3 regions of the Kluyvera fluvialis genome follow, and region 3 is predicted to be linked to each of the others. Evidence: predicted binding sites of a transcription regulator. Region 3 holds the regulator's gene; each other region holds the start of a gene.
What was found. The regulator CRP, encoded in region 3, controls carbon source genes, mostly activating them, when cyclic AMP is high. The targets are predictions, from matches to a motif close to ATGTGANNNNNNTCACAT.

Region 1 (3,280 bases), 1.6 Mb from region 3:
CATTTGCCACTGGCCGATAGACAAATATTTCAGCGGGGTGTCGGGGTCAATATCCAGCCCCAAGTGCTCTAACTGTATGCGGGCTTTATAATTCAGCAGCGAGCGATTCACGATCCCGCCACGGCCTGGCAATTGTCCAAGATAGATATTTTCTGCCACGGTCATTTCTGGGACGAGATGCAGTTCCTGGTAAATAATGGCGATACCGGCGTTAAGCGCCGCAGTGGTATCGGCAAAAGCGATCTCTTGCCCGCATAGCGCCAGCGTTCCTGCCGTCGGCGCATAATTGCCGCTCAGCACCTTCAGTAACGTTGACTTTCCGGCGCCATTTTCCCCCATCAGGGCATGGATCTGCCCGCTATAGCAGTCAAAGCTGATATCAGAGAGGGCTTTTACACCAGGGAATGTTTTGCTAATACCGCGAAAAGAGAGATAAGGGGTAGACTGTTGCATCGCAACCTCCACAATGACACGCGCCGTCTCCCCCCGCCAAAGCGGGAGGAGAGCCATCAGACTCAAAGTCCTTTTTTCGCCAGCTCTACTTTGAAGTTGTCACGGGTTATCAGCACCACGTCAGTTACCGCCGTAAATTTCGGCGGTTCAGCGCCTTTCTGCACCCAGTTGTAGAGCATTTCACTGGTTTTATAGCCGTGAATATCTGGGCTTGGCAGCAGTGAGCCAAAGAAACCGGTCGCCTGCGCTTTGGACAGTTCATTCACCGCATCAACGCCGTTGATGCCAATTCCAATCACGTTCGCCGCTTTAAAGCCCTGGCCTTCGGTTGCTCGCACACCGCCCAGCACCGTGTTGTCATTCATCCCGACAATCAGCCACTGTTTCACTTCTGGGTGTTGCACCAGTAGAGAGTTACCGGCATCGAATGCACCGGGAATATCGTTAGATTTGGTCGGGACCTGGTAGATTTGTTTTTCCGGGAATCCCGCAGCTTTTAAGGCATCCAGTGAGCCGGTGGTACGGCGGCGCGCGGTATCCAGCTCATTCGCGGTAATCGCCATGACACCGGTCGTTTTCACCTCCCAGCCGCGTTTTTGCATCTCGTTGTACAGTTCCTGCCCTTGACGTGCGCCAATTTCACTTGCCGCCATCATCACCAGGGGAACGGTATCCATCGGTTTGCCTTTAGCGTTCACGAACTGGTCATCGACGGTAATCACTTTCATGTCATAGCCGCGCGCTTTCGCCACAATCGCTGGCCCCAATTTTGGGTCTGGCGTACAAATAACAAAGCCTTTTGCGCCGCTGGCCGCCAGGCTATCGATAGCATTAAGGGTTTTCTCGCCATCCGGCACGGCAATTTTGATGACATCAAAACCGAGGTCTTTACCGGCTTTATCAGCAAATTTCCATTCTGTCTGGAACCAGGGTTCTTCCGGCTGTTTGACCAAAAAACCCAGTTTTAGATTTTCTGCCATAGCTGATTGTGACATAACCGCCGCTAGCCCAATGGCCGCCAACGCTTTGGTAAACTTGTGCATGGTTAACTCCAGCCTTAATATTCTTTTATGTAGGGAAAATCAGATAAACGATTTAAATCAGACATAAAACAAAGTATTAGCTGTTCACTTCACAGCATTAACATTGTTGAAAATAGTAATAGCTCGGAATGAACTTTCCATAAGAGAGCGGCATCACACCGCAGAATTACAGTAGGGTGATGCATAAATTCAGCAGATTTTTACATATCAAGAAGCGTGAATTGTCGGACAATTCACGCTGAGCAGACGGGAATTGGAATTACCAGCGGTAATAGATGTGATCGGCGTGATCGCGAACCGGCGCTTCATCGCCCAGCAGGCGCGCTGCCACGGTGAACGCAAAATCAAAGACATGGCCAAAGCCTTTGCCGCTGATCAGGTTGCCGTCTTCAACGACGGGTGCATCCACATACTCACCATTTTTGACGTCTTGCCATAAATCACCAGAGCACACATAACGGCGGCCTTTCAGCAGGTCGTTGCCAGCCAGTACGCGCGCCGCAGCGGAGCAAATTGGGCAGATAAATTTACCTGCTTCATCGTGTGCTGCGACAAACTTAATGACGTCCTTATTGGCCGCCAGATTGACGCTGCCCTGTGGGCCACCAGGCAGCACGACGGCGTCGTACAGCGTATCAAGGCGTTCTGCCAGCGTCGCGTCTGCCACCATCGGAATATCGTGATAGCTGACTACCGCACGAGATTCAGCGCACGACACCAGTTCAACACCGATATGCAGACGGCGCAGAATATCGATAGTGACAATCGCTTCCCCTTCTTCAAACCCTGGGGCCAGCAGTACTGCAACCTTTTTCATTTTAACTCCTGTAAATTCATCTAAAAATGGCTCTTCCAAAAACGGCGAAACAGGAAGAACTTTGCGTACTCGTAATGACTGGAAATCATCATCCTCTGGGCTTTGATAATCAAAAATGATCTAAAACAAATTAAGCACCATTCAGGTATTTCGAGGCCAAACTGATAATAATCATATAAACATAAACCTTATTATCTATGATGATCTACCGCTAACAAATAATACGTACCAAGCCGACTAAGATCTCATTTCAGGCTAATAAATTAGATTTTGATCACACTTTTTCTCACACTGAAATGCAACAGATTCATCACGATTAACAACGACTTACAATCAAAATAACCATTTGTTATATCGGTGATCATTTAATGCTACATAAAAATATAATTTCACACATTAAGATAATTCAAAGTAGTGTTGTAACTAAGTGTAAAAACAAGATGATTAGAGTTTTATTACAACAAAACTGCGGTTATTCTTTTTTTACAGAATGGGTGATACCTCTTGCGGTTATATATACAAATGATTATTCCAGCAGCATCGCCTACGCAGAAGCTGCTTGAAGAATGATAGGTATATCAGGACTACGTCTAAGCCGTAGTCACACACAAACGCGAAAATAGCGCAGGGTGAGCAGCTATTTAAACGATGCGGTATCACGTGGATCGTTCCGACCTCTTAAATAAGGATATTTGTATGGCCGTCCCTGGAATGGTGCAAAAGCTTAATACACAGATGAATCTTGAGTTTTGTGCATCCAATCATTATTTGCACCTAAGCGAGTGGTGCGCTGAACATCGGCTGACGGGAACGGCGACGTTTCTACGCAAGCGAGCGCAATCCAGCGTCACGCAAATGATGCGGGTGTTTGATTACATGAAGAGATCTGGCGCTTATCCGGTTGTAAAAGCGTTTGAACCTCATGAAGCGAAGTGCACAAATCTTGAAGAACTTTTCCTCAATACCC
Region 2 (3,280 bases), 1.4 Mb from region 3:
CAACAATGCGGGCTATTTCGCCCGCATACAATAAGATTAACCTAACAATACGCGATCGATATTATGGCAGCCTAATGCTTTCAGCGTTGCTGCGGTAGCATCCCACTGAATCAGCGGCGCATCGGCGCGTTCGGCCAAAATAGCACGCTGGATATCCGGGTAGTCATAACCGTTAAGGCTCAACAGATTCAGCGCCCCTTGCAGCGGTGGCAGCGTAGGGTTGAAGGCGGCATTTTCTGCATAGCTGCCGCTGAAAATCGTCCCGTCACGCAACTCCAACGCCACGCCGGAAGGCGACTTGCTGTACGGCGAGTGGCTGGCGTTTGCCGCTTTAATTGCCGCTTGCGACAGGGCATCACCCTCAAGCGGATAGCCATGATCCTGCTTATCCATCAGCAGGGTTTTAATGTTCAGATCTTTTGGCCCAAAGGCATCCGGCAGATAGTCTTCCAGCGTATGCGGCTGGCGGCCCGGCAGGTTGATACGCAACGCCAGCCCGCTGTTCAGTTCATTCATAAACTGACGGCAATGCCCACACGGCGTGTAGTTAACGGTAATTGCTTGCAGTGCGGTTTCTCCGCGTAGCCATGCATGGCTGATGGCGCTTTGCTCGGCGTGGACGGTTTGCTGCATGGTCGCACCGAGAAACTCCATATTGCCGCCAAAATACCAAGTGCCACTCACGCCACGGGCGATAGCGCCAACGTTAAAGTGTGACAGATCGGCACGAGCACAGGCGGCGGCAAGCGGCAGGAGTGCAAAGGCGAGCGCGTCTTCGTCCAGCCCCGTCGCCGTTTGCAGCGATGAAACCTGCTCGGCGCTCAGCAGGGCAGGGAAATGCGCAGAGGCTAACATAGGGGCGATAGCTGTCTGCAAGTCTGCCGCCAGTTGCGAAAAAGCGGATTGAAAACGTGAATGCATGACGTTGCCTCGTAACTAGGTAATGGGATCGTAGTGTACGAGGCACGTGCGTCTTAATTAGTGATCAATGTCTCATTGTTAGTGCAACTAATGTAATTGCATCTAAAAATGTGTGATTTGTCTCGTTTTAACCCACTACTGACAGAATAATCGGGAATAAAAACGGGGCAATCAGCGAGGTAATAATGCCGCAGATAACCAACGCCAGTGAACTAAACGCCCCTTCCTGGTAGTCGATTTCCGCGCAGCGAGCCGTGCCCAGGGCGTGCGATGCCGTGCCCATTGACAGGCCGCGCGACGCTTTCGTGGTGATGCGCATCAGGTTCAGCAGCGTATGGCCAAACACCGCGCCCAGAATACCGACATAAATCACGCACACGGCGCTAATCGCGGGAATACCGCCGATACTTCCGCTCACCGCCATCGCAATGGGGGTCGTGACTGATTTCGGCATAATCGAGGCGGCAATTTGCGGCGACGCCCCCATCATTAAAGCGACGGCCGTACCGGTAATCATCGCCACCGCACTGCCGATAAAGCAGATGGTGATGATTGATTTCCAGCGAGCGCGGATTTGGTGCAGTTGTTCATACAGCGGATAGGCAAGGGCGACCACCGCAGGCTGAAGCAGCTCGTTCAGCACTTCACTGCCTTTAAAGTAATGTTCATAGGGAATGCCGGTCAGCATCAAGAATGGAATAATCACAATCATTGATATCAGCAGCGGGTTGAGCAGCGGCATTTTAAAACGGGTGCCCAATTTACGGGCGGCAAAAAAGACAATTAAGGTCAGTGGCAGTGACCACCAAATATAATGCAGCATTATTTATCCGCTCCATCTTGACCAACCACTTTACGTTCGCCGTGCACCAGATGCGAGCTCCAACTTACTACCATTAATACCACCAGCGTACTAATGGTGCAGGAAACCACAACCGGGCCAAACTGCGCTTTCAGCAGTGTGAAATATTGCATTACCCCCACGCCAATCGGCACAAACAGCAGCGCCATATAGCGAATTAACACGTAACAGCCAGGGTTGACCCATTTCGCGGGCAGAATTTGCAACGCCAGCAGTACGAAGAGAATAAGCATACCGATAATGCTGCCAGGAATAGTTATTGGCAGCAGGGAAGAAATAAAAATACCGGCGTACAGACAGACATAGATCAACACGAATGCACGCAGATATTGCCAGATGATATTCAGTGATTTGAGCATGGTATTCACCTTTCTTTGAATGCATTCATCATACAATTAAAGCCAAAAATGTGCTACCGATCACAACATGAATTCTGAGCATAACTGTTATAGATAAGCGGAACATCAGGCCGTTGACCGAGTTTTCACCTCTGTTTTCTACAGGATGTGATAAATAGCTTAAAAATCAACCATGCGCCAGCGGCAGAGCGTCTTTTGCACCTTAATCCGCCGACGCAGCTAAATGGCGATTTATGCGCCCAGCGCTTTATCTTTTGCCAGCATAAATGGCCGCAGATAGGCCACGCTGTTGGAAAGCGGGATGACGTCATCGCTGAGCGCAATATTCAGCACCGTTTTCAGGTAATCACGCCGCACGGTGATGCGCTCCCACAAGGCGGGATAATCCTGCTGAATCTGTTGGCGTAACGCGGCATCGGCGAGCGCAATGCTCTCTTCAGCGCTGACGCCGGTATAGCCCGGCACGGAAGGGATAATATCGATTTGCAAGATCATGCCGCTTTTTAGCGTCTCGCGGGAGTGCGGATAAACCGGCGACGACATCCACTCCTCATCGGCGCTAAGATGCCCCGGATTCAAGTGCCAACCGTAGCGCGCTTTTGGTAGGACCTGCTCTACCCGTGCATAAAGCTCACCGCCTGGCATCCCAATGCGAATCTGTTCCAGCCAGTCTACAACCGCCGCAAAATAGGGTTTTGCCACGCGCTCCAGATAATCTTTTTGTGCATCGGGTAACTCGTCTGCGCTGGCAATCACAAAACCGGTACGGCTGGATAATCCGCCTTTAAAACCGGTGGTCATCGACAGCGGTTGCCCCCGTTCAACCGGTTTATAGCTGGGATAGAAATTAGCTTTCTCGAAACGCTGACCGCTGGCGGCAATGGTCACCACCGTTTGATATTGCCCTTCGGCGGCCAGCAACGCGCCTAAATCGGCCTCGCGAATGCCAGGCTCTACGGCGTCCAGCGCGCGCAACATACAGTTGGAGGCCAGGTTAGCACCGTATTCATAATGGGCAATTTCGTTGGCGTTATTCACCGTCCTGGCGCCGTTATCACCACCGATAAATAGGGCGGCGGCGTTTTCTATCAGCGTATCGGCGGCAACGCTTGCCTGAATCGCCTCAACAATAAAGTAC
Region 3 (3,280 bases):
CTGGATGAGAGTTTTGTGGTCATTCACTTCCGCAACCTGGAAGGGATTGACTACCCGTGGCTGCTGGCGATGCTGCAAGGCTCGTTTATCTCGCATATGAATACGCTGGTCGTTCCCGGCGGCAAGATGGGGCTGGCGATGGAGTTGATTATGATGCCGCTGGTACAGCGGTTAGTGGAAGAGAAGAACAACGCCTGAATCATCACGATTGCCCGATAGGCAGGACGCCGCCGGGCAATCACGGATATCAGCCTTCAATCACTTCGTATGAGTGCGTGATGTTGACAGCTTTACCCAGCATCAACGCCACTGAGCAGTATTTCTCCGCCGACAGGTCAACCGCGCGTGCAACAGCCGCATCTTTCAACTCTTTACCGCTCACAATGAAGTGCAGGTTGATGTGCGTGAACAGGCGCGGTGCTTCTTCGCGGCGTACGGAAGTGAGCTTTACTTCGCAGTCAGAAACGTCATAGCGGCCTTTTTGCAGAATAGACACCACGTCAATTGCGCTACAACCACCGGCCGCCATTAGCACGATTTCCATCGGGCTTGGCGCTTTATCGCCAGAGTTGCCGTCCATCAAAATTTGGTGGCCAGAAGCCGACTCACCGAGGAAGGTCATCCCCTCAACCCATTTCACACGCGCTTGCATAATATTTAACTCCCAGGTTGCAATTTTCTTCCCAGATTACGCGCACATAACAAATCTCGCAACGGAAGGCGATCGCCGTCATGCTGAAGCGAGACACCAGGAGACACACGGCTCAAGCTATGCTAAAACAGTCAGGATGCTACGGTAATACATAAACGTACTGCATGTATGCAGAGGACATCACATTACAGGCTGCGGCAATATTCGACAGCCGACTTCCCAGGTAACGGGAAGGATACTATTGCAACCGGTGGCTGCAATGTTTTTGCCGCCGGAAAGAGCTTATAACAGAGGATAACCGCGCATGGTGCTTGGCAAACCGCAAACAGACCCGACTCTCGAATGGTTCTTGTCTCATTGCCATATTCATAAGTACCCCTCGAAGAGCACGCTGATTCACCAGGGTGAAAAAGCAGAAACGCTGTATTACATCGTCAAAGGCTCAGTGGCTGTACTCATCAAGGACGAAGAAGGGAAAGAGATGATCCTCTCTTACCTTAACCAGGGCGATTTTATCGGCGAGTTAGGCCTGTTTGAAGAAGGCCAGGAACGCAGCGCGTGGGTACGGGCAAAAACCGCTTGTGAAGTTGCTGAAATCTCTTATAAAAAATTCCGTCAGCTGATTCAGGTTAACCCAGACATCCTGATGCGTCTCTCTTCGCAAATGGCACGTCGTCTGCAAGTCACGTCTGAAAAAGTCGGCAACCTGGCATTCCTGGACGTGACAGGTCGTATCGCACAGACGCTGCTGAACCTGGCAAAACAGCCGGACGCCATGACTCACCCGGACGGTATGCAGATCAAAATCACCCGTCAGGAAATTGGTCAGATCGTGGGCTGCTCCCGTGAAACAGTGGGCCGTATTCTGAAAATGCTGGAAGATCAAAACCTGATCTCCGCACACGGCAAAACGATTGTCGTTTACGGTACTCGCTAATCCTTTAAAACGGCGTATTGTTCCAACGGTACGCCGTTTTTGTCTCTTATGTGGCGCAGGCTGATTTACCACCCGGAAGTCAACTATGCACTGCGGCAAACGCTGGTGTTATGTTTGCCGGTCGCCATTGGCCTTATCTTCGGCCATCTTCAACAAGGTCTGCTGTTTTCGCTGGTTCCCGCCTGCTGCAATATTGCCGGTCTTGATACCCCGCATAAACGTTTTTTCAAACGCCTGATTATTGGCGGCTGTCTGTTCGCCGGATGCAGTCTTGCCGTTCAGTTGTTGCTGGCGCGCGAGGTTCCGCTACCGTTGATTCTCAGCGGGCTGGCGCTGATTTTGGGCGTAACGGCGGAGATAAGCTCCCTGCACGGGCGGCTGCTGCCGGCTTCGCTGATTGCCGCTATTTTTACCCTCAGCCTGGCTGGTAATATGCCCATTTGGCAGCCGCTGCTTATCTACGCACTCGGCACGCTGTGGTATGGATTATTCAACTGGTGGTGGTTTTGGATTTGGCGCGAGCAGCCGCTGCGCGAGTCACTAAGCCTGCTCTACCGCCAGCTCGCCGACTATTGCGAAGCAAAATATAGCCTCCTGACGCAGCACACCGACCCCAACACCGCGCTGCCGCCGCTTTTAAGCCGCCAGCAAAAGGTGGTTGACCTTATTTCTCAGTGTTATCAGCAGCTACACATGCTGGCGGCAAACCAGAATAACGATTACAAACGCCTGCTGCGCGCCTTCCAGATTGGCCTTGATCTACAGGAGCACATTTCGGTGAGTCTGCATCAGCCAGAGGAGGTGCAAAAACTGGTCGAACGTAGCCACGCTGAGGCGGTGATCCGCTGGAATGCCCAGACCGTCGCCGCGCGCCTGCGGGTGCTCGCGGATGACATTCTCTATCACCGCTATCCCAGCCGTTTCAGTATGAAAAAACAGATTGGCGCGCTGGAGAAAATCACCGAACAGCACCCGGATAACCCGGTTGGGCAGTTCTGTGCCTGGCATTTCAGCCGCATTGCTCGCGTACTGCGCTTCCAAAGGCCGCTGTATCCGCGCAATCTGATGGCGGATAAAGAGCGCCGCCTGCCGCTGTTGCAGGCGTTAAAAAGCTATCTGTCGCTGAAGTCCCCCGCACTGCGCAATGCCGCCCGGTTAAGCGTGATGCTGAGCATCGCCAGCCTGATGGGCGCGGCGCTGCATTTGCCTAAACCGTACTGGATTTTAATGACGATATTATTGGTCACGCAAAACGGTTACGGTGCGACCCGTGTGCGCATTTTCCACCGTGCGGCGGGCACGCTGGCGGGTCTGGTTATCGCCGCCGTGGCCCTGCACTTCCACACGCCGCAGGGGCTGGCGCTCACCGGAATGCTGCTCATCACGCTGGGGAGTTATCTGATTATCCGCCGCAGCTATGGTTGGGCGACCGTCGGCTTCACCATCACAGCGGTATACACCCTGCAAATCCTCACGCTGAACGGTGAGCAGTTTATCGTCGCCCGTTTTCTCGACACCATTATCGGCTGCCTGATTGCCTTCGGCGGGATGCTATGGCTGTGGCCGCAGTGGCAAAGCGGCTTACTGCGCCAAAACGCCCAGGCGGCGCTGGAGGCGGATCAAGACGCCATTCGCCTGATACTCAGCGATGACCCGCAGGCGCCAAAACTGGCGTATCAACGGATGCGCGT

Region 1: AC6I4B_RS09585 (arabinose ABC transporter substrate-binding protein) is a predicted target of CRP. The motif match lies at 1,638-1,655, and genes of this name have one in related genera.
Region 2: AC6I4B_RS08505 (CidA/LrgA family protein) is a predicted target of CRP. The motif match lies at 2,191-2,208, and genes of this name have one in related genera.

What each region holds. Positions count from the first base shown of each region.
Region 1 is NZ_AP046142.1:2,006,683-2,009,962, reverse strand. It holds gene araG (L-arabinose ABC transporter ATP-binding protein AraG) at 1-453, opposite strand, end outside; gene AC6I4B_RS09585 (arabinose ABC transporter substrate-binding protein) at 516-1,496, opposite strand; gene AC6I4B_RS09580 (DJ-1/PfpI family protein) at 1,756-2,313, opposite strand; gene AC6I4B_RS09575 (non-heme ferritin-like protein) at 3,010-3,280, shown strand, end outside.
Region 2 is NZ_AP046142.1:1,772,942-1,776,221, forward strand. It holds gene cdd (cytidine deaminase) at 37-921, opposite strand; gene AC6I4B_RS08500 (CidB/LrgB family autolysis modulator) at 1,049-1,744, opposite strand; gene AC6I4B_RS08505 (CidA/LrgA family protein) at 1,744-2,142, opposite strand; gene AC6I4B_RS08510 (M24 family metallopeptidase) at 2,374-3,280, opposite strand, start outside.
Region 3 is NZ_AP046142.1:413,259-416,538, reverse strand. It holds gene AC6I4B_RS01925 (phosphoribulokinase) at 1-198, shown strand, start outside; gene AC6I4B_RS01920 (OsmC family protein) at 248-652, opposite strand; gene crp (cAMP-activated global transcriptional regulator CRP) at 957-1,589, shown strand; gene AC6I4B_RS01910 (YccS/YhfK family putative transporter) at 1,638-3,280, shown strand, end outside.